DNA from 2 places in the Kitasatospora sp. NPDC041988 genome. Region 2 is predicted to be linked to the other one. Evidence: predicted binding sites of a transcription regulator. Region 2 holds the regulator's gene; the other holds the start of a gene.
The links. Region 2 encodes HrcA, which represses chaperone genes, less so after heat shock. Its sites were predicted from a motif close to TTNGCACTCNGNNNNNCNGAGTGCNAA; they were not measured.
Positions count from the first base shown of each region.

Region 1 (15,474 bases), on a different contig from region 2:
CCAGCCTGCTGATCTACCTCGGCATCGGCGTCGCGCTCGGCCAGAACGGCCTCGGCGTCTCCTTCAACAACGCCGCGCTGACCCAGGTGCTCGGCTACGCCGCCCTGGTGGTGATCCTCGCCGAGGGCGGTCTCAAGACCAGCTGGCGTGAGGTCAGACCGGTGATGCCGGCCGCCACCGTGCTCGCCACCGTCGGCGTCGGGGTCAGCGTCTTCGTGACCGCCGCCGGCGCGCACTGGCTGGTCGGCCTCGACTGGCGGACCTCCATGCTGCTCGGCGCGATCGTCTCCTCGACCGACGCCGCGGCCGTCTTCTCCGTCCTGCGGATGGTGCCGCTGCCCCACCGGCTGACCGGCCTGCTGGAGGCCGAGTCCGGCTTCAACGACGCGCCCGTGGTCATCCTGGTCGTGGCCTTCGCCACCACCGGCGAACTGGACTCCTGGTACGTGCTGGCCGGCACGATCGTCGCCGAGCTGGCCATCGGCGCGGCCGTCGGCTTCGCGGTCGGCAAGATCGGGGCGTTCGGGATCAAGCACGTCGCCCTGCCGTCCTCCGGCCTCTACCCGATCGCCGTCATGGCGCTCACCGTGCTCGCCTACGCGGGCGGTGCGCTGCTGCACGGCTCCGGCTTCCTCGCCGTCTACATCAGCGCCGTCATCCTCGGAAACGCCAAGCTGCCGCACGGTCCGGCCGTCCGCGGCTTCGCCGACGGCCTGGCCTGGATCGGGCAGATCGGCATGTTCGTGCTGCTCGGCCTGCTCTGTACCCCCGAGACGATGGGCTCGGCCGTGGTGCCCGCGCTGGTGATCGGCGCCGTCCTGGTCTTCGTGGCACGGCCGCTCTCGGTGGTGCTGACCCTGACGCCCTTCAAGCTGCCCGCACGCGAACAGGCGCTGCTGAGCTGGGCCGGCCTGCGCGGGGCGGTGCCCATCGTGCTGGCCACCATCCCGATGGTGGCCGACGCGCCGATGGCCCAGGACGTCTTCAACATCGTCTTCATCCTGGTCGTGGTCTTCACCCTGCTCCAGGGCCCGACCCTGCCCCTGGTCGCCAAGTGGCTGCGGATCGGCGAGGGCTCGATGGGCCAGGACCTCGGCATCGAGTCCGCCCCGCTGGAGAAGCTGCACGGGCACCTGCTGTCGGTGGCGCTGTCGCCGAACTCGAAGATGTCGGGCGTGGAGATCGGCGAGCTGCGACTGCCGGCCGGCGCGGCGGTCACCCTGGTCGTCCGCGAGGGGAGCAGCTTCGTGCCGGACAAGGCGACCGTGCTGCGCGGCAGCGACGAGCTGCTGGTGGTCACCACGGACGAGGTGAGCGAGGCGGCGGAGCGGCGACTGCGGGCCGTGGACAAGGGCGGCAAGCTCGCCGGGTGGCTGTACGGCCGGGGGGCCTGAGCGCCACGAGTGGGGCCCGGGCGTCGCGGGCGGGGGCCCGGGCGTCGCGGGCGGGGGCCCGGGCGTCGCGGGGGCCTGGTGGCACTGCGGGCAGAGGTCCTGAGGGGTTTGTCCAACGTTCACCTTCAATTGGCAGGACGATTTTGGACTCGCCCTGTACTGTGGAGGCAAGCGCGACATCTACGCGCGTATAAGTATGATGGTTGATACACACCCAGCATCTGCCTGACGCAGAGTTGGCGCGACCGCTCGGCGGCCGCGGCCAGACCCCCGGCAACCACGCCGGTCCGGCCCGGTAACTACCCCGGTCGACGCGCGAGAGGACGACTCTCGGCGCCGTCGGGGCCACCCCATGCCCCTTCCGCGCTACCAGGCAGCAGGAAGGACCGACCGTGACGGCCCGCCGAACGGTCGACAACAGCGGCGTCCCCACGGACGCCCCCTCGGGTACCTCGCCGGACACCGCGTCCGCCACCGAGGCCCCCGCCCGCGTCGGGTACGGCGCACTGCTGCGCACCCCGGGCGCCTGGACGTTCCTGGCGCCCGCGTTCGCCGCGCGCCTCCCGTACGCCATGCTCAGCCTGGGCATCCTGCTGCTCGTCTTCGACACCCACGGCTCGTACGGCACGGCCGGCACCGTCGCGGCCGTCTCGGCCGTCGCCCAGGCCCTCGTCGGCCCGCAGACCGGCCGGCTGGCCGACCGGTACGGCCAGGCCGCCGTCCTGGTGCCGAGCGTGATCGTGCACGCCGTCTCGGTCGGCGCGCTGATCGCGCTGGCGCTCGGCCACGCCCCCGTCTGGGCCCTGCTGCTGGCCGCCGCGCCGGCCGGCGCCAGCGTGCCGCAGATCGGCGCGATGGTGCGCTCCCGCTGGGTCGCCAAGCTCTCCGCCGACGGTGCACCTGCGGCCAAGCTGAACACCGCGTTCGCCTTCGAGTCGGTGACGGACGAGTTCACCTTCGTGATCGGCCCCGTGCTGGCCAGCGCCATCGCCACCTCGGTCAACCCCTCGGCCGGGCTGATCGCCGAGGCCGCGCTGACCGTCGCCGGCGGGCTCGCTTTCGCAGCGCAGCGCCGCACCGCCCCGGCCCGGCACCCGCATCAGCCGGGCGCCCGCCGCGTCTCGGCCCTCTCCTCGCCCGGCGTCCGGCTGCTGGCCGGCGCGTTCCTGGGCGTCGGCACCGTCTTCGGCGGGATGCAGGTCTCGGTGACCGCCTTCACCGAGTCCGTCGGCCAGCCCGGCGCCAACGGCACGGTGTACGGGATCTTCGCCGGCGGCTCGATGCTGGCCGGTGTGCTCTACGGCATGATCGCCTGGCGCCGGGCCGCCCAGCAGCGGCTGCTGGGCAGCTACGCACTGCTGGTGCTGGGCTGCTCCACGCTCTGGGCGATGCCCAACCTGGTCGCGCTGTCCGTCGCCGGACTGGTCTGCGGCCTGGCCATCGCGCCCACCCTGATCACCGGGTACACCCTCGTCGAGACGCTGGTCGCGGACGGCGCGAAGACCGAGGCCTTCACCTGGCTGACCGGCGCCATCGGCCTCGGCCTGGCGACCGGCTCCACGGTGGCCGGACGGCTGATCGACAGCCACGGACCGTCGGCCGGGTTCCTGGTGCCGGTGGCCGGCGCCGGGCTGGGCCTGGTCGCCCTGGTCGCGCTGCGGCACCTGCTGGTCGCGCCGGGCGCCGCGAGCACGGTGGTCGCGGGCGGCGGCGAGCGGCCTGTGACGCGGCAGCTGGTGGGTGCGGCCAAGGGCTGAGCGGGGCGCGTACAGCACTCACGCGGGGGTCGCCACACGGCGGCCCCCGGCTCATCTCACATTCGAGTCGCTGGACTGATGCAGCGGAATGCCGCATCATTGACCATCGTTAGCACTCATCAGGCGAGAGTGCCAGGAGGAAGACAAGTGCCCACGTACCAGTACCAGTGCACCGAGTGCGGCAACGGCCTGGAGGCGGTGCAGAAGTTCACCGACGAGGCGCTGACCACGTGCCCCGACTGCCAGGGACGGCTCCGCAAGGTCTTCTCGGCCGTGGGTGTGGTCTTCAAGGGTTCCGGCTTCTACCGGACCGACAGCCGCTCGTCCTCCAGCAGCACGGTGGGCGCGGGTTCGTCCTCGTCGACCTCGTCCTCGTCGGCCGCCCCGGCCTCGTCCTCGGGCGGCTCCGCCCCCGCGGCGAGCCCCGCTCCGGCGGCTGCGGCGAAGCCGGCCGGCTGATCCCAGGCTTTCGAAGGGCCCGTCGTCCCCGCTTCGGCGGGGTCGGCGGGCCCTTTGCCTTCCCCCGGCGTTCCCGGGGCCACATTGCGCCCCGAGGTCATAGTGCGCCCTGGAGTCACATTGCACACCGGGGCCTTAACGCACCCCGGGGTCATATTGCATTCCCGGGCTCATTGAATTAACTCGCACGGGCGATGAAAGTTATCCACAGGCCCGGGTTGTCCACAGGTTCCGGGAAAGGCCTTCCGCCGGGCCTGCGAGCGTCCCAGAGTGTGCGTCACGAGAGGTCGGCCCACCCCGGGCCGGCGCCCTGCGACCACCGGCGGTGCCCATGACGACCACGAGCCTCCCCCTTTCGTTCCCGCTCCCCGCGCCCGCTGTCCCGCCGCGGCGGGAGGTGCCGTCCTTCCCGCCGATCCGGCGCGGATCCGGCCGGCTCCACCGGCTCCGGCAGGCCTTGCGGCACCGGCCCGGGCTGCCGGTCCTGCTCCTGCTCGCCGTGGCCGCGGCACTGGCGTCCGGGCCCGCGTGGGCGGGCCTGTCACCGCCCGGAGCCACGCCTGTCCACCAAACGGGTTGTCAATCGGAGGGCGGCGAAGATCACCCGTAACCGGACAACGACTTCGTCGTTCGCGCGGCATGAAAGGCTTCAAAGAATTCCTGCTGCGTGGAAATGTCGTCGATCTCGCCGTCGCCGTGGTCATCGGCGCGGCTTTCACCAACATCGTCAACGCCTTCGTCAAGGGCGTGATCAACCCGATGTCGGCGCGTTCGGCCCGAAGGACCTGAACTCCTACACGTCCTGCCTCAAGGGCCCCTGTGAGCTGAGCGCGACCGGCGAGGCCGCGTCCGGCATCCTGATCCTCTGGGGCTCCGTGCTGAGCGCGATCCTCCAGTTCCTGATCACCGCGGCCGTCGTCTACTTCTGCCTGATCCTGCCCATGATCAAGTACACCGCCAAGCGCAAGACCCTTGCCGAAGTCCAGGCGGAGGCGGAGGCCAAGGAGGTCGTCCTGCTCACCCAGATCCGCGATGCGCTGGTCACGCCGCAGCGCTGAGCCCAGCTGCACTGCGCTGAGCTGAGCTGTACGGCGCCGAGCTGCGCTGTGGCACGGCGCCGCTCAGCGCCCGGGGCGCCCGGTCAGTCGCCGTGGTGCGGCGGGCGCTGGCTCAGGTACCAGTCCAGCCCCCGCCCACTGCTCTCCCCCGCGGCCTGACGGTCGCCCCAGCCGGTGTCGGTGTCGTCCCGGGACTGCTGGTCCAGCGGGTCGCGGAAGACCAGCCGGGCCTTCGGCGCCGCCTCGGTGGCGGGGGCGGCAGCGACCTCGGTCGTCGCGGGGTCCCCGGTCGTCGCCCGGTCCGTGGCCGCTGCCTGGTCCGCGGTCGCTGCCTGGTCCTCGGTCGCCGCGGCGTCCTGCACGGGCTTCTGCTCGGTCACCGGTCGGCCTCCGTCTTGCACGTTGTCCACTCCTCCAGCCTAGAAGCTCCCGGCGCCGGCCCCGGCCCTGCATCGGCCCTGCACCGGCCCCGGCCGCCGTCCGGGCACGCACGCGGGCCCTGGGTGCGGAGCGTTCCGCACCAGGGCCCGGGGCAGCGGCCGAGGCGGCCTGGGCAGCCGGGAGGGCGTCAGGCGGCCTCGAAGCCCGCATGGTCGGCGATCTTCTTCAGCTCGGCCAGCGCGTGCTTCTCGATCTGGCGGATCCGCTCACGAGTCAGCCCGTGCTGCTTGCCGACCTCCGTCAGCGTCCGCTCGCGGCCGTCCTCCATCCCGTAGCGGGACCGGATGATCGACGCCGTACGGTCGTCCAGCCGCCCGATCAGGTCGTCCAGCTCCTCGCGGCGGAGCATGACCATCACGGCGTCCTCCGGGGACGTCGCCCCGGTGTCCTCGACGAGGTCACCGAACTGGGTCTCGCCCTCGTCGTCGACGGACATGTTGAGGCTCACCGGGTCGCGCGCCCAGTCGAGCACGTCCTTGATGCGCGCCTCGGTGGTGTCCAGCTCGGCCGCGATCTCGGCAGGCTCTGCCTCGCGGCCCAGCTCCTTGGACTTCTCGCGCTGCACCCGCCGGATCCGGCCCAGCTCCTCGACCAGGTGGACGGGCAGCCGGATCGTCCGCGACTGATCGGCGATCGACCGGGTGATCGCCTGCCGGATCCACCAGGTCGCGTAGGTGGAGAACTTGAAGCCCTTCGCGTAGTCGAACTTCTCCACCGCCCGCACCAGGCCCGCGTTGCCCTCCTGGATGAGGTCCAGGAGCGGCAGGCCGCTGCGCGGGTAGCGACGGGCGACGGCGACCACGAGACGGAGGTTGGAGCGGATGAAGACGTCCTTGGCGCGTTCGGCATCCTCGGCTATCGCTTCGAGCTCCTCGCGCTTGACGCCCTTGGGCAGCTCTCCTCCGTCCAGCAGGTGCTGGGCGTACACGCCGGCCTCGATCCGCAGCGAGAGCTCGACCTCCTCGGCGGCATCGAGCAGGGGCGTCCTGGCGATCTCGTCGAGGTACATACCGACCAGGTCACGGTCGGCCTCAAGGTTGGTCGGGCGGGCCGCGCGAGTCCGGTCGGCCCTGTCGCGAACGACGGCACGGGTGGCCATGCTTGCTCCCTTTGCTGGTGTTGCCGAGGTCTGCCTGCCTGCCCTGAGAGGGCAAGAAGTGCGGGCCCCACGGGGCTCACACGTAACGATCCAACGAACAGATTCCGGACAACATTCCCAAGTCGCTCAGATTCTTCCAGCGATGCAGTATCCTGCCGGTTTTCACCCCGGTCGTGGACGGAGGGTGACCACTCCGGTGCGTCGGGTGCCAGCCGGGCGACCGGTTCGGAGCGGCGCGGCGCATAGCCCTTCGCAACCCCTTCACCGCTTCACCCCTTTCCATCGTGAACCCCCGGATCGCCCCCCGCGTTCCCGCGCCACCGGGATCCGCCCGCGCCCACGCCCCGGCGCACGCAGGTTCTCCGCACAAAAGATGCCAAATCGCTATCGATCGAGCGCCCGCTGGGCACACCGCACTGGGAAGGTGTCAGCCATGCACCTGACCAACAGCTCGTCGCCCATCACCCCGCGTAGCCGGCACCTTCGCCGGCACGTGGCGCTCGCGACCGGTTGTGCCGTGCTGTTCGGCATCCTGGCGGCAGTCGTGCAGACCGGGTGGCACCCGCTCGCCCGGTTCGACCATGCGTGGATCGAGAGCATGCACCGCTACGCCCGGGAGCACACAGCCTGGACCGCCTCGGTGCAGACGCTCTCCGACATCGGCGGCACGATCACCATGCGGACGCTGCTCGGCCTCACCGCGCTCTGGCTCTGGCTAATCGGCGCACGGGTGCTGGCCGGCTGGGTGGTGGCGCAGACCCTGGTCGGCTGGGGCGCGCAGTGGGCGTTGAAGCTCGCCTTCGACCGCCAGCGGCCGTCCTTCACCGACCCGGTCTCGCACGCCGGCGGCCCGGCGTTCCCCTCCGGGCACGCGATGGCCTCCACCATCGCCTGCGCCGTGCTGGCCGGGCTGCTGTGGTCGCAGGCCCGGCGCGGCGGGCGGATCGCCGCCTGCGCCGTCGCCGGGGTGACGGTCCTGACGATCGGCTGGACCAGGATCGCCCTCGGGGTGCACTGGCCGAGCGACGTCCTGGGCGGGTGGCTGGCCGCCGGGTTCGTGCTGGGGGCGGTCACCGTCGTCGTCGAGCTCTGGCGGCCCGGCGCCCTGGCCCGGGACGTCCGGCGGGTCAACTGGCGGACCAGGCCGAGGGTCCAGCGCGTCCTGGTCTCCCCGGCCCGGCCCGCCCCCTACGACCCCGCCTTCGAGGACGCCACCGACCGCCCGGACGGCGCGGTCGGCTAGGGCGGGGCGCCCGGCCGCGCGGTTCGCCGCCACGGTCTGTCGCCGTTTTCCGCCGCCACGGTCTGTCGCCCTTGTCCGCCGCCCGGGGCCCGTGGAGCAGCCCCGGCCCCGCGCCGTCACGCCGTGCGCAGCGCGTCCACGACCGTCATCCGCCCCACCCGGCGCGCCGGGAGGACGGCCGCGGCGAGGCCGGTCAGCACGGTGAGCACCAGGGCCCCGAGCACCAGGAGGACGGGCGGGCCGCCGACCGTGCCCAGGGCCGAGGTGACGGACCGGGCGGCCGCCCAGCCATAGGCCAGGCCCAGGCCGGTGCCGACCAGGGCGCCGGCCAGCGCCAGCAGGACCGCCTCCAGGGTGAGCATCCGGCGCAGCTGCTGCCGGGACATCCCGATCGCCCGCAGCATGCCGATCTCCCGGGAGCGCTCGCTGACGCTCAGCATCAGGGTGGCCGCGACACCGAGCCCGGCGATCACCACCGAGAAGCCGAGCAGGGCCATGCTGATCAGCATCATCCGGTCCAGCAGCGAGCGCAGGCTCTCGGCCTGCGCGGCCGTGTCGGTGACGGTGAGCTGCGGCTGCCCGTGCAGGGCCCGGTCCATCGCCTGGCGGGCGGCGAGCCGGTCCGCCCCGCCGGCGGGGCCGATCCAGACCGTGGTGACGGCCGCCGCCGGGGCTAGCCGGTCCAGGGTGGCCGGGGTGACGAAGAGGACGGCCCCGCTCTGGAGCGTGAACGGCAGCGCGCTGCGGCCGGGCTCGATCCGCAGGGTGGCGGCGGGCGCTCCCGCTCTGCCGGCGACCATGTGCTCACCGTGCGCGCCGAGGCCGTCCGGGCCGTCGTCGCCGAAGCCGCTGAGCGCGGTGCCGCCGGCCAGCGCCCGGGCCCGGTCGGCCCCGTCGGTGGCCGGGCCGAGCAGCGCCGGGTCGGCCGCCGCCACCAGGGTGCTGCGGCCGTCGATCTCCAGCGTGGCCGAGCGGACGGGCGTGACGCCGAGCGTCTGCTCCCGTCCGAGCGCGGTGAGCGCCCCGGCCGGCAGCGGGGCGCCGCCGGAGGCGGTCACCGAGAAGACGCCGGGCTGGCGGGCGGAGACCGCCGGGGCCAGGGAGTTGGAGGTGATCTCCAGCGCGGTGACGGCGCTCACCATCACCGTCACTCCGAGCAGCAGCGCCGACCCGGTGGCGCCGGTGCGGGCCGGGTTGAGCCGCAGCTGCTGGGTGGCGAGCCTGCCCGCCGTCCCGCAGAGCCGCCGCACCGGTACGCCCAGCCCCGCGACGACCGCCGGCAGCAGGCGGTGGCAGAGCCGCAGGACTCCGAAGAAGCTGCTGATCGCGCCCAGGGTGACGGCCAGCAAGGACAGCGGCGGCCCTGCCACCACCCCGGCCACCAGCAGCGCGATGCCCGCCGCCAGGAGCAGCACGGACAGCGCCGCCGCGCGCAGCCCGGCGCCACCGGTGGTGCCGGCGGCGCCCCCGAGCGCCGCGACCGGCGGCACCGCCGAGGCGGCCTTGGCCGGTCCGCGCACGGCGAGCACCGTGAGCAGGACGCCGAACAGCCCGGCCGACGCGCAGGTGAGTGGGGACGGCGTGAGCGAGAGGCGGACCGGCCCGAGGTCGGCGGTACCGGCCAGCACGGTGCCGGCGGCGCAGAGTGCCGTGCCGAGCAACACCCCGGTGGCCGACGCGCCCGCGCCGAGCAGCAGCCCCTGGCGGCGGATCAGCCGCCGGACCTGGGCCCGGTCGGCGCCCACACAGCGCAGCAGGGCGAGCTGCCTCGTCCGCTGGGCGAGGACGACGGAGAAGGTATTGCTGACGACCATGCGGGCCACCGCGAGGGCGATCAGCACGAACGACAGCGCCGCGATCAGCACCACCCCGTAGAGCGTCCTGCTCTGCCTGGTCGCCTCGGCGACGGAGGCGTCGTGGGTGCGGGCCTCGGCCCCGCCGCCGAGGGCCTGCCGCAGCGCCTCGGCGGTCTGCGAGCGCGAGGCGCCGGGGGCGAGGCGCAGGTCGAGCCGGGCGGCGCCGACCCCGGTCGCGTACTGCGCCATGGCGTCGTCCGGCACCGCGACGACCGGCCGCCCAGCGAGGCTGGGCGCACCACGGCCGTCCAGGGTGCCGGCCAGGCGGACGGTGCCGGTGGTGCCGTCGGCCCGGGTCAGCCGGACGTCCGAGTCGGGCCGGGCGTCGACCCGCCGGGCGGTGTCGGCGTCGAGCAGCACCTCGCCGGGGCCGGCCGGCCACCGGCCGTCCTTGAGCAGTTGCCAGCGCATCGCCGGGTCGGCCGCGATGGAGCTGACCACGGTCGGCTCGTCCAGCGGCCGCCCGGAGGAGGTCAGCACCCCGCCCCGGCCGACCAGCCGCGCCGACACCGCGGCCACCCCGGGCACCTGACGCGCCCGGTCGGCCGTCCCGGGCTCCAGCAGGCCCTGCGCCTGCGGCCCGGTCACCTGGACGTCGGCCGGCCCGACCTCGGCGGCGGCGGTCTGGCTGAACGAGTCGACCAAGGCCCCGCTGCCGCTGACCGAGACGATCAGGAAGGCCACCCCCAGTGCGATCGCCGCCCCGGTGAGGACCAGTTGCCGGAACTGCCCGCGCAGCTCGGCCAGGGTGTATCGGTACGTCGTCATCGTCCCTCGGATCAACCGCCTGACCAGCCGTGATGCGCCGTCAGGATCACGATCGAGCCTAGGTCGGCCGGTCCGCGCTCCCGTCAGTACGACGTCGCATCCTTGATCACTCCGAGGTCTGAGCCCTCCCGCCCGCCCCTCCTCCTCCGGAGGTACGCCGCCCCCGACGAAAATGGCCCTGACTTTGTGCACGAGATTCGGCTCCGGTCCAGCTCCCTTGGTGCGCACACTCTCCATGAGTGTCGATCCATTGGATCTCTCACGAGATCCCTGCCGCTCGACCACGAACTGATCAAGCGTCACATGTATGGCCGTGCGGACTTCGAACTCCTGCGAAAACGCGCTCTCCCGGCCTGACCCAGAGCGCGGAGCGCAACCGCACACGCTTGCACGCGCCGAGTGACCGGGCACGTTGGTGTCAGCCGTTGCGTTGTCAGGATCGGGATGAACGCCGCAACGGCGGCAGTGGAGCAACCCGGCAGGCTGGCATCTTCACGTGGGGGCAGGCGATGAACATTTTCTTCTGGGCAGCCGCAGCCGTGCCAACGCTATTACTCGCCGATCAGGCCCTGCTGTGGATGGAGCGGCGCGGCTGGGTCTACTGGCGCAAACGCGAGGCTGAAGTCGGCGCAGGGTCGATGTTCAGCGTGATCAGCGAGATCCAGACCCTCCTCTCCCCGAACCAGCGGCACGTGGCGGAGGAGAAGGAGCGCCGGCTGGTGTTGCGTGACGACGAGGAGTCGGGCGCTCCGCTCGATCGCCGGATCGACCTCGAATCCGGGCTTGTCGTGATGCGCCGGCCGCCGTCGTCGACGGACCGGCACGAGAGCCCTTGAGGCCGGTCTTCGACCCGTTGCCGGTGAAGGGAGTCGAACCGCGATGAGAAGCAGGACCGGCCGGAGCAATCCGGCACGGAGCAATCCGGCACGGACGTGGCACAGGGCGACTGACCACCCCGAAACGACTGAGGCCCAGACCGGAGGGATCGCTCCCTCTGATCTGGGCCTCAGCGCGTCTGCGCTGCTGTGCCCCAGGCAGGATTCGAACCTGCGACACCGGCTTTAGGAGAGCCGTGCTCTATCCCCTGAGCTACTGAGGCGCGCTCGGTGGACAGCGTACCGGATCGGGGATGGGGCGGGCGTTGAGGTTTCCGCGATGCGCGGGTGGCCGGGGAGGCGTGCGCGGCGGGGGGCGGGGGCGGTGCCCCGAGGGGGCAACTGCCGACTGGGTGTCAGAGGACGTCCAGTAGCCTGCGAGGGACTGCCAGCGCCCGTACGATCCCGAAGGCCGCCCGATGAGACCAGCTGCCGCCCCGCACCCGGCTCTCCGCCTGCTCGGGCAGGTCTGGCTGTGGCCGGCGCTGGTCATGCTCGGCGTCGGCGGGTACCGGCTCGGGACGCCCGAGCTGTGGCGGGACGAGGTGTCGACCTGGACCGCCGCGACCCGGCCGCTCGGCGACCTGCTCCGGCTGCTCCAGCACATCGACGCCAGCAACGGTGCCTACTACCTGCTGATGCACGGCTGGACGACGGTGGCCGGCGACTCCGTGATCGCGCTGCGGCTGCCCTCGGTGCTGGCGATGGCCGGCGCGGCGGCGTTCGTGGCGCTCACCGCCCAGCGGCTGTTCGGGGGCCGGGTGGCGGCGGTCAGTGGCGGGCTGCTGTTCGCCGTGGTGCCGCTGATCTCCCGGTACGCCCAGGAGGCCCGCTCGTACGCTCTGGTGACCTTTGCGGTCGCCGCGGCGACCTGGTTCCTGCTGCGCGCGCTGGAGCGGCCGGGGCTGCGGCGCTGGGCGCCGTACTGCGTGGCGATGACGATGGCCGGGGCGGGCCACCTGATCTCGTTCAGCACCCTCGCCGGGCAGGTGGCCGTGGTGCTGCTGCACCTCTGGCAGACCCGTGGCGCGGTGCGGCGGCGGCTGCTCTGGCAGTTCCCGGCGGCGGTGGCCGTGGCGGCGCTGCCGGCGGTTCCGGTGCTGCTGCTGGGCAGCCGGCAGTCCGGGCGGCAGCTGGGCTGGATCGGCACGCCGTCCCTCTACCAGCTGCGGCACTTCGGCGAGCCGCTGTTCGGCTCGGCCGGGGTGTTCCACGCCTTCGTCCTGCTCGCCCTGCTGGTGCTGGTGCTGCCCGGGCGGCGGCTGCCCGCGCTGCAGCTGCTGCTGCTCGCCGTCCTGCCGGTGGTGTCCGTCTGGCTGGTGTCGCACGGCAGCACCTCGTACTTCGTCGACCGGTACCTGCTGTTCACCGTCCCGGCCTGGGCGGCACTGGCCGGCGGCGGGGTCCGGGCGGTGTACACGACGGTGGCTGCGGCGGCCCGGCGCAGCCGGACCCCGGGGCAGGTGCGGGCCGCCGGGGTGCTGGTGGCGGTCGGGCTGCTGGCGGTGCCCGCGCTGGTGGCGCTGCCGAAGCAGTCCTCGGTGCGGGACACGGGCTCGCACTCGTTCTCCCGCGAGCCGTACCGGGCGGCCGCCGAGCTGATCGCCGCCGGCTACCGGCCCGGGGACGGCCTGGCGGCCCCGCTGGGCAACCAGAGCTGGTCGATGGTCGGGCCGGGCGTCTCCTACTACCTGCCGGCGGACGTCCGCCCGTACCCGGTCTTCGTCGAGCAGAGCGCGGAGCAGGCGGAGGACCTCTTTCCCTCCGCCTGTCCGCGGCCGGACGAGTGCGTCGGGCAGGGGCAGCGGATATGGCTGCTGGTGCTCGGGGACACCACCGAGCCGCTGGCCGCCATGCCCGACGACCAGGCGCAGGCGCTCAGGGCGCGGTACGGCGCACCGGGCCGGGTGACCCCGCTCGGCGGCGTGACGCTCGCCGTGCTGGACCGCACCGCCCGCTGACGGCCCCGCGGGGGACTCGCCGCCCCGGATGCGGGTGCGCGGGGGCCGGGTGACCATGGAGCACGGCGATCAGGGCGCCTCCGCCCGCCCCGCCCGTCCACGGCCGCGACAGCCCACAGGAGGACGAGCCCGTGAGCGAGCAGCCGGCCGGGCGGATGGCCCGGCTGAAGGAGCGGTCGGCGGAGCTGGCCCGGTACGCCCGCGGGCTGCCCGAGCACGTACCGCTGGTCGGCCGCACACTGGGCCATCTGCTCCGGGTGAACCTGCTGGACTGCGCCACCCGGCTGGCAGCCCAGGCCTTCCTGAGCGCGCTGCCCGCGCTGTTCGTGGTCTCGGTGTTCGCCCCGGCCTCGCTCCGTGAGGGCATGGCGACCACGCTCCGCAAGGAACTGGGCCTGCAGGGCGCGGCCCAGCAGTCGGTGCAGCAGCTGCTGCAGACCGGCCACGACCAGGAGACCGGCATCGGGGTGGTCGGCGCGCTGGTGACACTGCTGTCGGCGACGGCGCTGAGCCGGGCGATGCAGCGGGTCTGCGAGCGCTGCTGGGAGCTGCCCAAGTCGGGGAGCCGGGTGGCGGCCTGGCGCTGGCTGGTCTGGCTGGTGGTCTGGCTGGCCTACCTGGTGTTCCAGACCCCCGTGCGGGAGGGCTTCGGCCTGGGTGCCTGGCTGGGGATCCCGCTGATCTATCTCCTCTCGACGGCCATCTGGTGGTGGACGCAGCACCTGCTGCTGGTCGGCCGGGTGCGCTGGCTGCCGTTGCTGCCGGGCTCGCTGCTCTGCGCGTTCACGGTGGGCGCTCTGGGCATCGCGGCCCGGATCTACCTGCCCCGGGCGATGTCGCACAGCGTGTCCCAGTTCGGACCGTACGGGGTGGTCTTCACCAGCCTCTCCTGGCTGATCGTGATGTTCGCCGGGTTGACGCTGGCGATCGCGCTGGGCCGGGTGGTGTCCGAGGAGGAGGTGGTGGCCCACTGGCTGGGCACCCGCACCGAGCCGGGCCGCTGGGGCGGTGTCCGGCTCTGACGCCGCGGATCCGCCGGGGAGCGACCGCGGAGCCGCCGGGGCCGCGAGGGAGCCACCGCGCAGGCGCCGGGGGAACCACCGGAAACGCCGACGGAGTGGGAAGTCGGACCGGCCGACTTCCCACTCCGTCGTCTTGAGGCGGGTCGCTCAGAGCAGGCGGGTGATGCGGGAGAGGATGGACGGCGGCGCCAGGTCGGACTTGAGGAGCACCGGGACCTCCGTCCGGTTCTCGCCCGCACCCACGCTCAGCGTGCCGACCTGGGTACCGGCCTTGGCCTGGTGGCCGAGCTTCGCCGGGTCCAGGGTGAGGGTGCCGCTGATGCCGGGGAAACCGGCCGCGGTGAGGTCCTTGCCCGCGACGACCGGGACGGTGCCGCCGAGACCGTTGTCGACCCGGCCGACCACATCGCCCTGCTTGGCCAGGGTCTGCCCCGTCACCCCGTTCTGGGCGGCCTGGATCTGCTTGCCGCTGACCCTCAGCACCGTCGGGAGGATCCCGTCGCCGGGCGCGGGGGAGGTGGCCTGCTGGCCCAGGGTGACGCCGAGGATCAGCCGCTTCACGCCACCGATCTCCTTGTACGCGGCCCACATCAGGCAGCCGCCGGCCGGGGTGCTGGAGCCGGTCTTGACGCCGATGATCCCGTTCTTCGCGTTGATCAGGTTGTTGGTGTTGGGGATCTTCTGCCCGTTGAAGGTGGTGTCCGGGGTCGAGACGATCTGCCGGAAGATCTCGTCCTGCATCGCCTGCTCGGCCAGCTTCAGCTGGTCCTTCGCGGTGCTCTTGGTGTCCGGGCTGAAGCCGGCCGGGTCGGTGTAGATGGTGTTGGCCATGCCGAACTTCGTGGCGGTGTCGTTCATCTTCTTGACGAACGCGTCCTCCGAGCCGACGTCCCAACGCGCCAGCAGCCGGGCCACGTTGTTGGCCGACGGCAGCATCAGCAGCTCCAGCGCCTGGTACTGGGTGAGCTGCTGGCCCTCGGTCAGGGTGACCCGGGACTCGTCGGTGTTGCCGGACTCCTGGGCGGCCTGCTTGTCGATGGTGATCTTCGGGCCGCTCTCCCCCTTCTTCAGCGGGTGCGACTGGAGGATCAGGTAGGCGTTCATGACCTTGGTGACGCTGGCGATCGAGGCCGGCGCCTCCTGGCCGGAGCTGCCGAGGCTGCCGACGCCGACCACCTCGACCGCCGACTGGCCCTTGGCCGGCCAGGCCAGGTCCAGCGGGTCGCCGCCGAAGCTGAAGCTGCCCGAGGCGGTCATCTTCACCTTGGTGTCCGGCAGCGGGCGGAGCAGCTGGGCGACCACGACCGCGCCGAGCACGACGGCGAGGAAGACGGTCCAGATGGTGATCCGCTTGAGCGCGCGGCGCAGCGGCGAGACCGGGCGGGCGTTGAGCGCCGCCAGTACCTCCATCGCCTCGGCCGTCGTCGCCGGTCCGAGCATCGGCTGGGTGAGGCTCATCAGGTCGGGGCCCGGCAGGGGTTCGGTGGCAGCCGCCTCCGGGCGCGATGCCTCCGGGCGCGACTTCTCCGGGGCGGGCAGCG
Region 1 covers NZ_JBVJCO010000056.1:7,260-22,733, forward strand. Annotated here, with positions in the region: gene ACZ6NC_RS36345 (potassium/proton antiporter) at 1-1,394, shown strand, start outside; gene ACZ6NC_RS36350 (MFS transporter) at 1,901-3,151, shown strand; gene ACZ6NC_RS36355 (FmdB family zinc ribbon protein) at 3,299-3,610, shown strand; partial or broken gene mscL (large conductance mechanosensitive channel protein MscL) at 4,250-4,668, shown strand; gene ACZ6NC_RS36365 (hypothetical protein) at 4,752-5,048, opposite strand; gene ACZ6NC_RS36370 (sigma-70 family RNA polymerase sigma factor) at 5,237-6,208, opposite strand; gene ACZ6NC_RS36375 (phosphatase PAP2 family protein) at 6,642-7,451, shown strand; gene ACZ6NC_RS36380 (FtsX-like permease family protein) at 7,568-10,075, opposite strand; gene ACZ6NC_RS36385 (DUF6191 domain-containing protein) at 10,585-10,911, shown strand; tRNA gene ACZ6NC_RS36390 (tRNA-Arg) at 11,102-11,174, opposite strand; gene ACZ6NC_RS36395 (glycosyltransferase family 39 protein) at 11,370-12,911, shown strand; gene ACZ6NC_RS36400 (YhjD/YihY/BrkB family envelope integrity protein) at 13,043-13,933, shown strand; gene ACZ6NC_RS36405 (D-alanyl-D-alanine carboxypeptidase) at 14,081-15,474, opposite strand, start outside.
Region 1: ACZ6NC_RS36355 (FmdB family zinc ribbon protein) is a predicted target of HrcA. The motif match lies at 3,261-3,287, and genes of this name have one in related genera.

Region 2 (15,474 bases):
CTCGGCGGCGTCGCCGATCACGTGGACGTCGGGGTGCGAGACCGAGCGCAGGTGGCTGTCGACCACGGCCTGGCCGGCCGCGTTGACGGTCAGGCCGGCCTCGGCGGCCAGCGGGTGCGGCTCCAGAGCGGCGGCCCAGGCGACCACGTCGGCGGGGATCCGGCCGGCGGTGGTCTCCAGGCCGTCCGGGTCGACGGCGGTGACGGTGCTCTGCTCGTGCACCTCGACGCCGAGCCGGCCCATCACGTCCAGGACGTGGCGGCGGCCGCGGGCCGAGAACCAGCCGCCGACCTGGCCGGCGGCGACGATCCGGACCTTCCAGCCGGGGTTGGCCTCGGCGATCTCGGTGGCCAGTTCGATGCCGGTGGCGCCGCCGCCGACCACGGCGACGGTGCCGGGGCGGCCGGCGGTGCGCAGCCGCCGGCCCAGTTCGGCGGCCCGCTCGACGGGGTAGGCGTGCTCGGCGGCGCCGGGGACGCCGTGCCAGGCGGTGCGGCTGCCGAGGGCGTAGACCAGGGTGTCGTAGGGGACGGCCTCGCCGGTGTCCAGGAAGACCTTGCGGGCGTTGAGGTCGAGGGCGGTGGCGCGGGCCGCGATGTGTCGCACGCCGCGGCCGCGGACGACCTCGGCGACGGTGGGCCGGTGTGCGGGCCGGCCGGCGGCGGTCTCGTGCTGGCGGACGCGGTGCAGGAAGCGGGTTTCCGGGGCGATCAGAGTCACCCGGTTGTGCTTGCCGCGCCCGGGTCGCCGCGGTCAGTCCCGCGTAGCCGGCGCCCAGTACGACGATCTGCTTCTCGGTCATGTCGTCCGCCTCCTTCGAAGCGCCTTCTCGAAGCGCTCGCTGCGTTTTCGGGAAGGGGACGACGCGGCCGGTCGAACCGTGACAGTGACCTGCGTCACATGGCGCGCGGGGTCGGGCTAGCCGGCGATCGGCGCGATCCGGGTGAGCTTCTCGGGGTTGACCACCACGTACGCCTCGGTGATCCGGCCGTCGGCGACGGTGAAGGCGAGCACACCGCCGACCGCGCCGTCTGCGTCGTGCCAGAGCAGGCCCGGCTCGCCGTTGACCAGGGCGAACGCGAGGCCCATGTCCGGGGTGAACCACTTCGCGACCAGGCCGGCGACCAGTCGGGAGACCTTGTCGGCGCCGAACACCGGACGGGCACCGGCGGTGACGACCCCGCCGCCGTCGGAGTGCCAGACGACCTCCGGGTCGAGCACGGCGAGCAGGCCCTCGATGTCGCCGCGCGTGGACGCCGCGGCGAACGCCTCCACCGCCTGCCGGTGCTCGGCGCGGTCGGCGGTGGCGCGGCGGCCGCCGTCCTTCACCCGGCGCCGGGCCCGGGAGGCGAGCTGGCGGGTGGCCTCGGTGGAGCGGTCGAGCGAGGCGGCGATCTCGTCGAAGCCGACCGCGAACACGTCGTGCAGCACGAACGCGGCGCGTTCGGCCGGGGTGAGCTGTTCCAGGACGGCGAGCAGTGCCAGCGAGACCGACTCGCCGAGTTCGGCCAGCTCGGCGGGGGAGGAGGGGGAGTCCTGGTAGGAGACGGCCGGTTCGGGCAGCCACTCGCCGAAGTAGGCCTCCCGGCGGGCCCGGGCGGAGCCCAGCTGGTCGTAGCAGAGCCGGGTGACGACGGTGGTGAGGAAGGCCCGCGGGTCGGTGACGGCGGACTGGTCGGCGGACCGCCAGCGCAGCCAGGCCTCCTGCAGTACGTCCTCGGCGTCGCTGAACGACCCGAGCAGCCGGTAGGCGACCGAGCCCAGGTAGCGCCGGTTCACCTCGAAGGCGTCAGGGGTCGCGTCCGGGCTCGGCACGGCTGCAGCCGACGGGTCGTCACTCACAGGCCCCACGGTAGCGCCCGCCGCCCGGAAGGCGAAGATCGGAAGGCGAAGACCGGAAGATGAAGAGCCGGAGGGGGGCGCCGCAGTGGCCGGCGTCCCCCTCCGGCTCCTCGCCGGGCGTGCCCGGTCAGTCGACCTCGGCCACCGCCTCGGCGAACTGCGCCTTGTACAGCCGCGCGTACGCGGCGTCGGTGGCGATCAGCTCGTCGTGCGTGCCCTGCTCGACGATCGAGCCGTTCTCCATCACCAGGATCACGTCGGCGTCCCGGATGGTGGAGAGCCGGTGGGCGATCACGAAGCTGGTGCGGCCGGTGCGCAGCCGGGCCATGGCGCGCTGGATCAGTACCTCGGTGCGGGTGTCGACCGAGCTGGTCGCCTCGTCCAGGACGAGGATCGACGGCTGTGCGAGGAACGCCCGGGCGATGGTGATGAGCTGCTTCTCGCCGGCGCTGACGCCGGTGCCCTCGTCGTCGATCCGGGTGTCGTAGCCGTCCGGCAGGGTGCGGACGAAGCGGTCGACGTGCGCGGCCTTGGCCGCCTCGATGACCTGCTCGCGGGTGGCGCCGTCGGCGCCGTACGCGATGTTCTCGGCGATGGTGCCGCCGAACAGCCAGGTGTCCTGGAGGACCATGCCGATGCCGGAGCGCAGCTCCTCGCGGGACATGGCGGCGATGTCCACCCCGTCGAGGGTGATCCGTCCGCCGCTGACCTCGTAGAACCGCATCAGCAGGTTGACCATGGTGGTCTTGCCGGCGCCGGTGGGGCCGACGATGGCGACGGTCTGCCCGGGTTCGACCTTGAGCGAGAGGTCCTCGATGAGCGGCGTGTCGGGCTCGTAGCGGAAGGAGACGTCCTGGAAGGAGACCCGGCCGCGGACGGCGTCGGGACGTTCCGGCATGGCCGGCTCGGGGGTCTGCTCGGGAGCGTCCAGCAGTTCGAAGACGCGTTCGGCGGAGGCGATGCCGGACTGCACCAGGTTGGCCATGCTGGCGACCTGGGTGAGCGGCTGGCTGAACTGCCGCGAGTACTGGATGAAGGCCTGTACGTCGCCGATGGACAGCGCGCCGCTGGCCACCCGGAGCCCGCCGACCACGGCGACCAGCACGTACTGGAGGTTTGCGAGCAGTATCATCGCGGGCTGGATGATCCCGGAGATGAACTGGGCCCGGAAGCTGGACTCGAAGAGCGACTCGTTGTGCTCGCGGAAGGTCTCGGCGGACTCCTTCTGCCGGCCGAAGACCTTGACCAGGGCGTGCCCGGTGTACATCTCCTCGATGTGCGCGTTCAGCTGGCCGGTGGACTTCCACTGCTGGACGAACTGCGGCTGGGCCCGCTTGCCGACCTTGGTCGCCACGACCACCGAGAGCGGCACCGAGACCAGCGCGATCAGGGCGAGCAGCGGCGAGATCCAGAACATCATGGCCAGCACGCCGACCACGGTGAGCAGCGAGTTCACCACCTGGCCCATGGTCTGCTGCATGGACTGGCCGATGTTGTCGATGTCGTTGGTGACCCGGCTGAGCACCTCGCCGCGCGGCTGCTTGTCGAAGTAGCTGAGCGGCAGCCGGGCGAGCTTGGCCTCGACGTCCTGGCGCAGCCGGTAGCCGGCCCGCTGGATGGCGGTGGTGGCGAGCCGGCCCTGGACGATGCCGAAGACGGCGGAGGCGACGTAGATCGCCAGCACCCAGAGCAGCACGGTGCCGATCGCCCCGAAGTCCATGCCCTGGCCGGGGGTGAAGTCGATCGAGGAGAGCACGTCGGCGACGTTGCCGTCGCCGCCGGCGCGCAGGCCCGCGATGACCTGCTCCTTGGTGGTGCCGGCCGGGAACTTGTCGCCGACCACGCCGGCGAAGATCAGGTCGGTGGCGTTGCCGAGGATCTTGGGGCCGGTGACGGCGCAGCCGATGCTGAGCACGCCGAGCGCGAGGACGCCGGAGAGCAGGGCGCGTTCCGGGCGCAGCAGCTTGAGGACGCGTTTGCCGGAGCCCTTGAAGTCCATCGACTTCTCGGCGCCCTGGCCGCCCATGAACCGGCCGGGGCCGGCCGGGCCGCGGCGGGCGGCGGCGGACTGCGAGTCGCTGCGCGGCTCGCCGGGGCCCGCCGCGCCGGGGCCCGGGCCCTGCTGTGCCGGGCCCTTCGTCAAGGGCGTCTTCTTGTCCGCGGTGGTCACGCCGCCTCCTGCTCGGTGAGCTGGGAGAGCACGATCTCCCGGTATGTCGGGTTGCCGGCCATCAGCTCGCCGTGGGTGCCGCTGCCGACGACGGCGCCCTCGTCCAGGACGATGATCCGGTCGGCGTCGCGGATGGTGGAGACGCGCTGGGCGACGATCAGCACGGTGGCGTCGGAGGTCTCCCGGGCGAGCGCCTTGCGGAGCCTGGCGTCGGTGGCGTAGTCGAGCGCCGAGAAGGAGTCGTCGAACAGGTAGACGCCGGGCTTGCGGACCAGTGCGCGGGCGATCGCGAGGCGCTGGCGCTGGCCGCCGGAGACGTTGCTGCCGCCCTGGGCGATGGGCGCGTCCAGGCCTTCGGGGAGGAGCTCGACGAAGTCCCTGGCCTGGGCGACGTCGAGGGCGTGCCAGAGCTCCTCGTCGGTGGCGTCGGGCCGGCCGTAGCGCAGGTTGCTGGCGACGGTGCCGGTGAACAGGTAGGGCTTCTGCGGCACGAGGCCGACGGTCTCGGCGATGGCCTCGGGGGCGAGGTCGCGCACGTCGACGCCGTCCAGCAGGACCTGCCCGGAGGTGGCGTCGAAGAGCCGGGGGACGAGGCCGAGCAGGGTGGACTTGCCGCTGCCGGTGGAGCCGATGACGGCGGTGGTCTGGCCGGGGCGGGCGGTGATGTCGATGCCGCGCAGTACGGAGGCCTCGGCGCCCGGGTAGCGGAATTCGACGTCGCGCAGCTCCAGGTTGCCCCGGGCCAGCACCTCGGTGACCGGAGCGGACGGCGGGACGACGCTGGAGCGGGTGTCCAGCACCTCCTGGATACGCTCGGCGCAGACCTCGGCGCGCGGCACCATCATGAACATGAAGGTGGCCATCATGACGCTCATCAGGATCTGCATCAGGTAGGAGAGGAAGGCGGTCAGCGCGCCGATCTCCATGCCGCCGCTGTCGATCCGCTGTGCGCCGAACCAGAGCACGGCGACGCTGGAGACGTTCACCACCAGCATCACGAGCGGGAACATCAGCGACATCAACCGGCCGACCTGGAGCGAGACGTCGGTCAGCTCCCCGTTGGCGCCGGCGAACCGGGTCTGCTCGTGGTCGTCTTTGACGAAGGCTCGGATGACCCGGATGCCGGTGATCTGCTCGCGCAGAACCCGGTTCACGGTGTCGATCTTCGTCTGCATGCTGCGGAACTTGGGGCGCAGCGAGCGGACCAGCAGGGTGACGACGATGCCGAGCACCGGGACGACGGCGAGCAGCAGCCCGGAGAGCGGGACGTCCTGGTTGAGCGCCATGATGATGCCGCCGACGCACATGATCGGCGCGGCGACCATCAGCGTGAAGGACATCAGGACCAGCATCTGGACCTGCTGGACGTCGTTGGTGGTGCGGGTGATCAGCGAGGGGGCGCCGAACTGGCCGAGTTCGCGGGCGGAGAAGCTCTGCACCCGGTCGAAGACGGCGGCCCGGACGTCCCGGCCGACGGCCATCGCGGTGCGCGCGCCGTAGTAGACGGCGCCGATCGAGCAGAACGCCTGGGCCACGGTGATGGCGATCATCACGCCGCCGAGCCGCAGGATGGTCCCCGTGTCGCCCTTCACCACACCGTCGTCGATGATGTCGGCGTTGAGTGTGGGCAGGTAGAGCAGGGCGAGCGTCGAGACCAGCTGGAGCAGCACCAGCAGGGTGATCGGTCGGGAGTAGGGGCGCAGGTACGCCCGGAGCAGTCTGATCAGCACTGGCACACTCTTGTCGTCGGCAGTGGGATTCGCATCCCGATTCTCGTTCTTTGGTGGACTCGTACAGGCGATTCTGGGTACGCCGCCCGGATGTTTGTCCAGTCCTTTGCCTCCTTTGCCCGGTGTTGCGGTGGAGCCGGTTGCGGGCGCTCTCGCAGGCTGCACCCGGCGCCCGGAGGCGTGCCAGGCTGTCCCGCCCTCTTACGGAATGACCGGTTTCCCCCTAGGCTGCTGATTGCCCCCTTGTTACTCACCGGTACCAGTCCGGTCGGTCGGGGGCCCGGCGACCGCCCCCACGGGAGCCGCGACAATCCCTCAGACGGCCACCCGCCCCCGGAGGTCCTCGTTGAGTTCCGCGCAGTCCCTGATCGACTCCGGCCGTGCCGACATCGTTGCCGCGCGTCCCGCCTCCGTCGCCCACCTGTTCCAGGAGCGGGTCGCCGCCACCCCGGCCGGTGAGGCGTACCGCTTTCCCGTCCCGGTGGACGAGCACGCGGCGGACAGCACCCCCGGCGCCGAGCAGTGGCGCTCGCTGACCTGGGCGCAGACCGCCACCCGGGTGTACGCGGTGGCCGCAGGCCTGCTGTCGCTGGGCATCCAGCCCGAGGACCGGGTCGCGCTGGCCTCCTCCACCCGGCTGGAGTGGGTCATCGCCGACCTCGGCAACATGTGCGCGGGCGCGGCCACCACCGCCGTCTACCCGAGCACCAACGCCGACGAGACGGCGTTCATCCTCTCCGACTCCGGCTCCAGGGCCCTGTTCGCCGAGAACGCCGCCCAGCTCGCCAAGGCCGTCGCCGAGGCCGACCGGCTGCCCGAGCTGCGCACCGTCGTCCTCTTCGACGCGCCCGCCGAGGCTCCCGAGACCGGCGGGCTGAACGTGCTCACCCTGGCCGAGCTGGAGCAGCTCGGCGCCGAGTACCTGGTGCAGCACCCGGACGCCGTCGAGAAGACCATCGCCGCGCTCGACAAGGAGCAGCTGGCCACCCTCATCTACACCTCCGGCACGACCGGGCGTCCCAAGGGCGTGCGTCTGGTGCACGACTGCTGGGCGTACGAGGGACGGGCCCAGGAGGCCAGCGGGCTGCTGGCCGCCGACGACGTGCAGTTCATGTGGCTGCCGCTCTCGCACGTCTTCGGCAAGACGCTGATCTCGGGGCAGATCGCCACCGGCCACGTGATGGCCGTGGACGGCAGGGTCGACCGGATCATCCACAACCTGCCGGTCATCCGGCCGACCGTCATGGCCTCGGCGCCGCGCATCTTCGAGAAGGTCTACAACGGCATCGCCGGCAAGGCCCGGGCCGAGGGCGGCGCCAAGTACAGGATCTTCATGTGGGCGGCGCAGACCGCCCGGGAGTACGCCCGGGTCGTCCAGGACAACCGGGTCGCCACCGGTGTCGGCAGTGCCCCGCTGGGCCTGCGGCTGCAGCACGCGCTCGCCGACAAGCTGGTGTTCGCCAAGATCCGGGCCGCCTTCGGCGGGCGGCTGCGCGGCGCGGTCTCCGGCAGTGCCGCGCTCGCCCCCGAGATCGGCTACTTCTTCGTCGGCGCCGGGGTGCCGATCCTGGAGGGCTACGGCCTGAGCGAGACCAGCGCCGGCTCGTCCGTCAACCGTGCGGAGGACGTCCGGGTCGGCACGGTCGGCCGCGCGCTGCCCGGCACCGAGGTCCGGATCGCCGAGGACGGCGAGATCCTGCTGCGCGGCCCCGGCATCATGCGCGGCTACCACAACCTGCCGGAGAAGACCGCCGAGGTGCTGGAGGCCGACGGCTGGTTCCACACCGAGGACATCGGCGAACTGTCCGCGGACGGCTTCCTGCGGATCACCGACCGCAAGAAGGACATGTTCAAGACCTCCGGCGGCAAGTACGTCGCGCCCAGCGAGGTCGAGGGCAAGTTCAAGGCGGTCTGCCCGTTCGTCAGCAACATCCTGGTGATCGGCAACGGCCGCAACTTCTGCACCGCGCTGATCGGCCTCGACGAGTCGGTGATCATGCCGTGGGCCGCCGAGCACGGCCTGGCCGGCAAGTCCTACGCCGAGGTGGTCGCCGACCCGCAGGTGCACAAGCTGATCGACGGCTTCGTGCAGCGCCTCAACTCCGGTCTCCAGCGCTGGCAGACGATCAAGAAGTTCACCCTGCTCCCGCGCGACCTGGACATCGAGCACGGCGAGCTCACGCCGAGCCTGAAGATCAAGCGCCCGGTGGTCGAGCGGACGTACGCCGACGCCGTCACCGAGATGTACGCGGGCGCCAACGAGGCCTGACCCGCTTCCGCCCCGTACGGCCCGGGCAGCCCGATCGTTTCGGGGCTGCCCGGGCCGTACGGGACAATGGGGTCATGCCCTCCGCACTCCCCGACGGCGAACCCGTGCCGTCCGACGGTTCCCTGCCCGCACACGCCCTCGCCGGGCTCGGGTCGCGGCCGTTCGGCTTCTACCTGCACGTGCCGTACTGCGCGAGCCGCTGCGGCTACTGCGACTTCAACACCTACACCGCCACCGAGCTGCGCTCCTCCGGGGCTGTCGCCTCCCAGGAGACGTACGCCGACAACGTGGTCGCGGAGATCAGGCTGGCCCGCAGGGTGCTGGGCGACGCCGACCTGCCCGTGCAGACCGTCTTCCTCGGCGGCGGCACGCCCACCCTGCTGCCCGCCCGGGATCTGGTGAAGATGCTCGCCGCGATCCGCGACGAGTTCGGGCTGGCGGAGGGCGCCGAGGTCACCACCGAGGCCAACCCCGAGTCCGTCGACCCGGCCTACCTCGCGGAGCTGCGCGCGGGCGGCTACAACCGGGTCTCCTTCGGCATGCAGAGCGCCCGCCCGCACGTGCTCCGGCTGCTCGACCGCCACCACACCCCGGGCCGCCCCGAGGCCTGCGTCGCCGAGGCCCGCGCGGCCGGCTTCGAGCACGTCAACCTGGACCTCATCTACGGCACCCCCGGCGAGTCCGACGACGACTGGCGGGCCTCCCTGGACGCCGCCATCTCCGCGGGCCCCGACCACGTCTCGGCCTACTCGCTGATCGTCGAGGACGGCACCAAGCTGGCCGCCCGGGTCAAGCGCGGCGAACTCCCGATGATCGACGACGACGTGCACGCCGACCGCTACCTGATCGCCGAGCAGGCGCTCGCCGCCGCCGGCTACTCCTGGTACGAGGTCTCCAACTGGGCCACCACCCCCGAGGGCCGCTGCCGCCACAACGAGCTGTACTGGACGGGCGCCGACTGGTGGGGCGCCGGTCCCGGCGCCCACAGCCACGTCGGCGGCGTCCGCTGGTGGAACGCCAAGCACCCCGCCGCGTACGCCGGCTCCCTCGCCGAGCAGCGCACCCCCGCCCAGGGCCGCGAACTGCTCACCGACGAGGACCGCCGGGTCGAGCGCATCCTCCTCGAACTCCGCCTCGCCGAGGGCATCCCGCTCGCCCTCCTGACGGAGACCGGCCTGAAGGCCGCCGAGCGGGCCCGCAGCGAGGGCCTGCTCGACCCCGTCACCTACGCCGAGGGCCGTGCCACCCTCACCCTCCAGGGCCGCCTGCTGGCCGACGCGGTCGTGCGTGACCTGGTGGACTGACGTACCTGATCGTCGATCCGATCAAGGGCGTCTGCGTGCTGTTGACCGAACCGAGCAGGGCGGCTGCCTCGGGGCTGCCGGACTACGTGGTCGAGCGGACCACCAAGTTCGGTGAGCCGGTTCCGATCGACCTGCTCGGCCTCGCCCTCGACACCTCGGAGTTCCAGGCTTACGTGTAGTCACTCGGGCAGGGTCACGAAGTCGATCAGTTCCTCGACCTTCGCCAGCAGGGCCGGCTCCAGGTCCTTGTAGGAGTCGACCGAGGCCAGGATCCGCTTCCACGCGGAGGGGCTGTCCACCGGCCAGCCGAGGCGGCGGCAGATGCCCTCCTTCCAGACCTCGCCGTACGGGACGTCGGGCCAGCCGGGGATGCCGACGGAGGCGGGCTTCACGGCCTGCCAGATGTCGATGTAGGGGTGGCCGACGACCAGGACGGCGTCGCCGGTCACCCGGGCCGCGATGCGGTGCTCCTTGGTGCCGGGGAGCAGGTGGTCGACCAGGACGCCGAGGCGTCGGCCGGGGCCGGGGGCGAAGTCGGCGACGATCGCGGGCAGGTCGTCGATGCCCTCCAGGTACTCGACCACCACGCCCTCGATCCGCAGGTCGTCGCCCCAGACCCGCTCGACCAGTTCGGCGTCGTGCCGGCCCTCCACGTAGATCCGGGACTCCCGGGCCACCCGGGCGCGGGCACCGGGGACGGCCACCGAGCCGGAGGCCGTCCGGCCGGGCGTGCGGGCGGGCGCGGGCGAGGCGGCCGCGGGCCGGACCAGCGTGACGACCGTGCCCTCCAGCAGGAAGCCGCGTGGCACCAGCGGGAAGACCCGGTGCTTGCCGAAGCGGTCCTCCAGGGTGACGGTGAGGCCCTCGGCGGTCTTCTCGCAGCGCACCACCGCCCCGCAGAAGCCCGTCGCCGCCTCCTCCACGACGAGGTCCCGCTCGGCGGGCACCTCCGGGGCGGGCTGTCGTCCCGCAGCCTGGCGGCTGGGAGGTGCCCCCATCTTCCACGGCGGGGTGAGGTCGGGTCCGTACTGGCGGCTGCGCATGCAGCCGACTATAGGCAGCGGGACCGTCACGGGCCCCGACAGCCGTCACAGACCCGGCGCGCCCCAGACCGGGAACCAGCGGGTGAGGTCCTTCTCCAGCCGCAGGTCGTTCCCGAGCATGGCGTTGACCTGCAGCTCCAGCGGGCTGTTCCGCTTCTCCCCGCCGCCCGGCACCGGCGCGAACGGGTAGAAGGTGCCGCGCTTGTACAGGTAGACCAGCGCCAGCGGCTGCCCCTCGGCGTCGCGGAAGGCGACCAGCGAGCAGAGCAGCTGCGGCCCGAAGCCGTTCGCCTCCAGCTCGCTGTTGACCGCGTGCAGGTCGTTGACCAGCTCCGGCAGCTCCTCGGGCGTGTGCCGGGCGAGCAGCCAGGAGTACCCGTACGCGTCCTTGGAGGCCTCGACCGGCACGCCGCCGCGTTCGGTGTCGGCGTCCAGCAGCGCCCGCACCTGCCGCTCGACCTCGCCGAACGCCCCGCCCTCGACGGAGGCGAAGCAGACCGACCCGACGCCGGTGGGGCGGAAGCCGGAGGCCGCCTCCAGGGTCAGCGCGGCGGACGGTACGCCGAACAGCTGGTCGAGGTCGGGCCTGACCGGCTTGGTGCGGCCGAACAGCGTGTCCAGGAATCCCACGGCGGTCCCTTCCGGAGGTGGTCCCGGCGGCCGGAGCGGCCCGGCCGCCTGAGGCGGTTCAGCGGCCGAGCTGGGCCGAGATCTTCGCCAGCTGCGCCAGCCGCTGCTCCAGCGACGGGTGGGTGGAGAGCAGCTGCGAGGCGGCGTCCCGGGCGCTCAGCGCCGGGGCGAAGTAGAAGGCGTTGTACGGCTGCGCCTTGCGCAGGTCCTTGGTGGGGATCGCGGCGATCTGGCCGGTCACCTTGGTCAGCGCCGAGGCGAGCGCGCTGGGCCGGCCGGTGAGCTGGGCGGCGGCCCGGTCGGCGGCCAGCTCGCGGTAGCGGGAGAGCAGCCTGGTCAGCAGGAAGCTGATCGCGTACACCACCACCGACACCAGCGGGATGATCAGCGCGGCGATCGCGGCGTTGGAGTCGCTGTTGTTCCGGCCGCCGCCCATGAAGCCGCCGTACATCGCGATCCGGGTCATCGCCCCGGCCAGCACCCCGAGGAACCCGGCGATGGTCATCACCGCGACGTCCCGGTGGGCGACGTGCGACAGCTCGTGCGCGAGCACGCCCTCCAGCTCCTCCGGATCCAGCCGTCGCAGCAGCCCGGTGGTGACGCAGACCACGGCGTTCTGCGGGTTGCGGCCGGTCGCGAAGGCGTTCGGCATGTCGTTGTCGGCGACCGCCACCCGGGGTTTGGGCATGTCGGCGAGTGCGCAGAGCCGGTCGACGGTGCCGTGCAGCTGGGGGTACTGCTCCGGGGTGACCCGGTGGGCGCCCATCGCCCGTTCGGTGATCTTGTCGCTGAACCAGAACTGCGCGACGAACAGCCCGCCCGAGATCAGCACGATCAGCGGCCAGGCCCCGCGCAGCAGTGCGATCAGCAGACCGGTGAAACCGACGTACAACAGCCCGATCACGAACATGGTCCCGACCATCCGGCCGGTCAGGCCGCGGTCCGGTGCGAAGCGGGTGTGCTGGCCCGAGGTCGACATCTCTGCTCCTCTGTTCGCCGTCCGCTATCGATGCTGCCACCCGGACGGGCGCGGGGCATCACCCCCGCGCCACGGACTGCGGGCAGGATCACTGTGGCCGGGCCGTTCCTGCCGTCGGACCCGGGCCTTACACTGGCAGGTACGGTTCTGGCACTCGTGTGTTCAGAGTGCCAAAGCCGGGGCCCGCAGTGGGGTCCGCAGCGGGACATACGGACACATGTCACATCGGACAACGTGCGAAGACGGAGGTGCGTGCCCCATGGCCGGTGAGGTCCGCCAGCTCGACGACCGCAAACTCGCGGTGCTTCGCGCCATCGTCCAGGACTACGTGGGCACCGAGGAGCCGGTCGGCTCCAAGGCCCTCGTGGAGCGGCACAGCCTGGGCGTGTCCCCGGCCACCGTTCGCAACGACATGGCGGCGCTGGAGGACGACGGCTACATCCACCAGCCGCACACCAGCGCCGGGCGGATCCCCACCGACAAGGGGTACCGCCTGTTCGTCGACCGGCTGGCCGAGGTCAAGCCGATGAGCGCGCCCGAGCGGCGGGCGATCCGGCACTTCCTGGACGGCGCGGTCGACCTCGACGACGTGGTCGCCCGTACGGTTCGGCTGCTCGCCCAGCTCACCCGGCAGGTCGCGGTGGTCCAGTACCCCTCGCTCTCCCGGTCCACCGTGCGCCACATCGAACTGGTGGCGCTGGCCCCGGCCAAGGTCATGCTGGTCCTGATCACCAACACCGGCCGGGTCGAGCAGCGGCTCGTGGACTGCCCGGGCACGGTCGGCGAGACCGTCCTGGCAGACCTGCGTGCCAAGATCAACACAAGGGCCGTCGGGCAGCGCCTGCCCGAGGTCCCGGAGCTGCTGGACGAGCTGCCGTCCCAGTTCGAGGCGGCCGACCGGCCGGCCGTCACCACCGTCCTGGCGACGCTCTTCGAGGCGCTCGCCGAGCAGAACGAGGAGCGGATCATGCTGGCCGGCACGGCCAACCTGACCCGCTTCGGGCACGACTTCCCGCTCACCATCCAGCCGGTGCTGGAGGCGCTGGAGGAGCAGGTCGTCCTGCTCCGCCTCCTGGGTGAGACGGCCGACGCCGGGATGACGGTCCGGATCGGCCGGGAGAACGCGTACGAAGGGCTCAATTCCACCTCGATCGTCTCCGTGGGCTACGGTTCGGGCGACGAGAGCGTGGCCAAGCTGGGTGTGATCGGTCCGACCCGGATGGACTACCCGGGCACAATGGGGGCGGTGCGAGCGGTGGCACGGTACGTGGGCCAGATCCTGGCCGAGTCGTAGGAACGGCCACCATCGGACGGCCGATGGTGGTACCAGTCGCAAGCACTTCAACAGGCGGAACAAGCGGAGCATTTGGTGGCCACGGACTACTACGCGGTACTCGGCGTCCGACGGGATGCGGGGCAGGACGAGATCAAGAAGGCGTTCCGGCGCCTGGCACGCGAACTGCACCCGGACGTCAACCCGGACCCGAAGACGCAGGAGCGGTTCAAGGAGATCAACGCCGCCTACGAGGTGCTCTCCGATCCGCAGAAGCGCCAGGTCTACGACCTCGGCGGCGACCCCCTGTCGCCCAGCGGCGGCGGCGCGGGCGGATTCGGCGCGGGCGCGGCGGGCTTCGGCTTCTCCGACATCATGGACGCCTTCTTCGGCGCCGCCTCCGGTCAGCGCGGCCCGCGCTCCCGGACCAGGCGTGGCCAGGACGCCATGATCCGGCTGGAGATCACCCTGGAGGAGGCCGCCTTCGGCACCACCAAGGAACTCCAGGTCGACACGGCCGTCACCTGCACCACCTGCAGCGGCGAGGGCGCGGCCCCCGGTACCTCCGCGCAGACCTGTGACATGTGCCGCGGCAAGGGCGAGGTCTCCCAGGTCACCCGGTCCTTCCTGGGCCAGGTCATGACCTCCCGCCCCTGCCCGCAGTGCCAGGGCTTCGGCACCGTGGTGCCGACCCCGTGCCCGGAGTGCGCCGGTGACGGCCGCGTCCGCGCCCGCCGCACCCTGACCGTCAAGATCCCGGCCGGTGTCGACAACGGCACCCGGATCCAGCTGGCCGGCGAGGGCGAGGTCGGCCCCGGCGGCGGCCCCGCCGGCGACCTCTACGTCGAGATCGCCGAGACCAGCCACACGGTGTTCCAGCGGCGCGGCGACGACCTGCACTGCACCGTCACCATCCCGATGACGGCCGCCTCGCTCGGTACCCAGGTGCCGCTGCAGACCCTGGACGGGCTGGAGGAGGTCGACATCCGGCCCGGCACCCAGTCCGGCCAGTCGATCCCGCTGCACGGCCGCGGCATCACCCACCTGCGCGGCGGCGGCCGGGGCGACCTGATAGTGCATGTCGAGGTGCAGACGCCCACCAAGCTCGACGCCGAGCAGGAGGACCTGCTGCGCCGCCTCGCGGTGCTGCGCGGCGAGGAACGGCCCTCAGGCCAGTTCGCGCCGGGCCAGCAGGGGCTGTTCTCCCGTCTGAAGGACGCCTTCAACGGCCGCTGACCGCACCGGCGCCCGGTGACCCGGACCGGGTCACCGGGCGCCGTCGTTCCATCGCACAGAGATCTCAGGGGAACCCCCATGACCGCGCCCGTGTTCGTCGTCGAGACCGCGCAGCTCGCCACCGCCGCCCCCGGCGCGGTGGTCCGGCTGGACGGTCCGGAGGGGCGGCACGCCGCCGCCGTGAAGCGGCTGGAGCCCGGCGAGGCGGTGACCCTCGCGGACGGGCTGGGCCTCGGCGTGGACGGCACGGTGGCGGCGGTGCACGGCAAGGACGCGATCGACGTGGCCGTGACCGCCGTCCGGCGGGAGCCCGAGCCGGCGCCGCGGATCGTCGTCGTCCAGGCGCTGCCCAAGGGCGACCGCGGCGAGCTCGCCGTGGAGACCATGACCGAGGTCGGCGTGGACGTGGTGATCCCCTGGGCCGCCTCGCGCTGCATCACCCAGTGGAAGGGCGAGCGCGGCGCCAAGGCGCTGGCCAAGTGGCGGGCCACCGCCCGCGAGGCGGGCAAGCAGTCCCGCCGGCTGCGCTTCCCCGACGTCCGCGAGCCGGTGACCACCCGGCAGCTGGCGCCCGTCCTGGCCGGTGCCGCGCTCGCCGCCGTGCTGCACGAGGACGGCGCCGAGCCGCTGGCCGGTGCAACCCTGCCGGCGAGCGGGGACATCGTGCTGGTGATCGGCCCCGAGGGCGGGGTCTCCCCGGACGAGCTGGCCGCCTTCGCCGAGGCCGGTGCCAGGCCGTACCGGCTCGGTCCGTCGGTGCTGCGCACCTCCACGGCGGGCGTGGCCGCCGGCGCCCTGCTGCTGGGCCGCACCGGCCGCTGGAGCTGAGCCGTCAGCCCCGGGGCCGTCAGCCCCGGGGCCGTCAGCCCCGGGTCCTGAGGTCCCGGGGCCGTGGGCGGGCGTCCCCCACCCGGGTTGGCTGTTCCGGAAAACCCCGGTGCATCGTGTGCGGACGTGCCTAGGCTGACTGCGTGAGCGAATCTCCGAGCACCCCTGCC
Region 2 covers NZ_JBVJCO010000030.1:910-16,383, reverse strand. Annotated here, with positions in the region: gene ACZ6NC_RS26955 (NAD(P)/FAD-dependent oxidoreductase) at 1-720, opposite strand, end outside; gene sigJ (RNA polymerase sigma factor SigJ) at 919-1,842, opposite strand; gene ACZ6NC_RS26945 (ABC transporter ATP-binding protein) at 1,970-3,868, opposite strand; gene ACZ6NC_RS26940 (ABC transporter ATP-binding protein) at 4,009-5,742, opposite strand; gene ACZ6NC_RS26935 (AMP-dependent synthetase/ligase) at 6,089-8,011, shown strand; gene hemW (radical SAM family heme chaperone HemW) at 8,086-9,315, shown strand; gene ACZ6NC_RS26925 (hypothetical protein) at 9,351-9,494, shown strand; gene ACZ6NC_RS26920 (DUF3097 domain-containing protein) at 9,495-10,358, opposite strand; gene pspAB (PspA-associated protein PspAB) at 10,404-10,988, opposite strand; gene htpX (zinc metalloprotease HtpX) at 11,047-11,967, opposite strand; gene hrcA (heat-inducible transcriptional repressor HrcA) at 12,227-13,261, shown strand; gene dnaJ (molecular chaperone DnaJ) at 13,337-14,476, shown strand; gene ACZ6NC_RS26895 (16S rRNA (uracil(1498)-N(3))-methyltransferase) at 14,555-15,304, shown strand; partial or broken gene ACZ6NC_RS26890 (hypothetical protein) at 15,448-15,474, shown strand, end outside.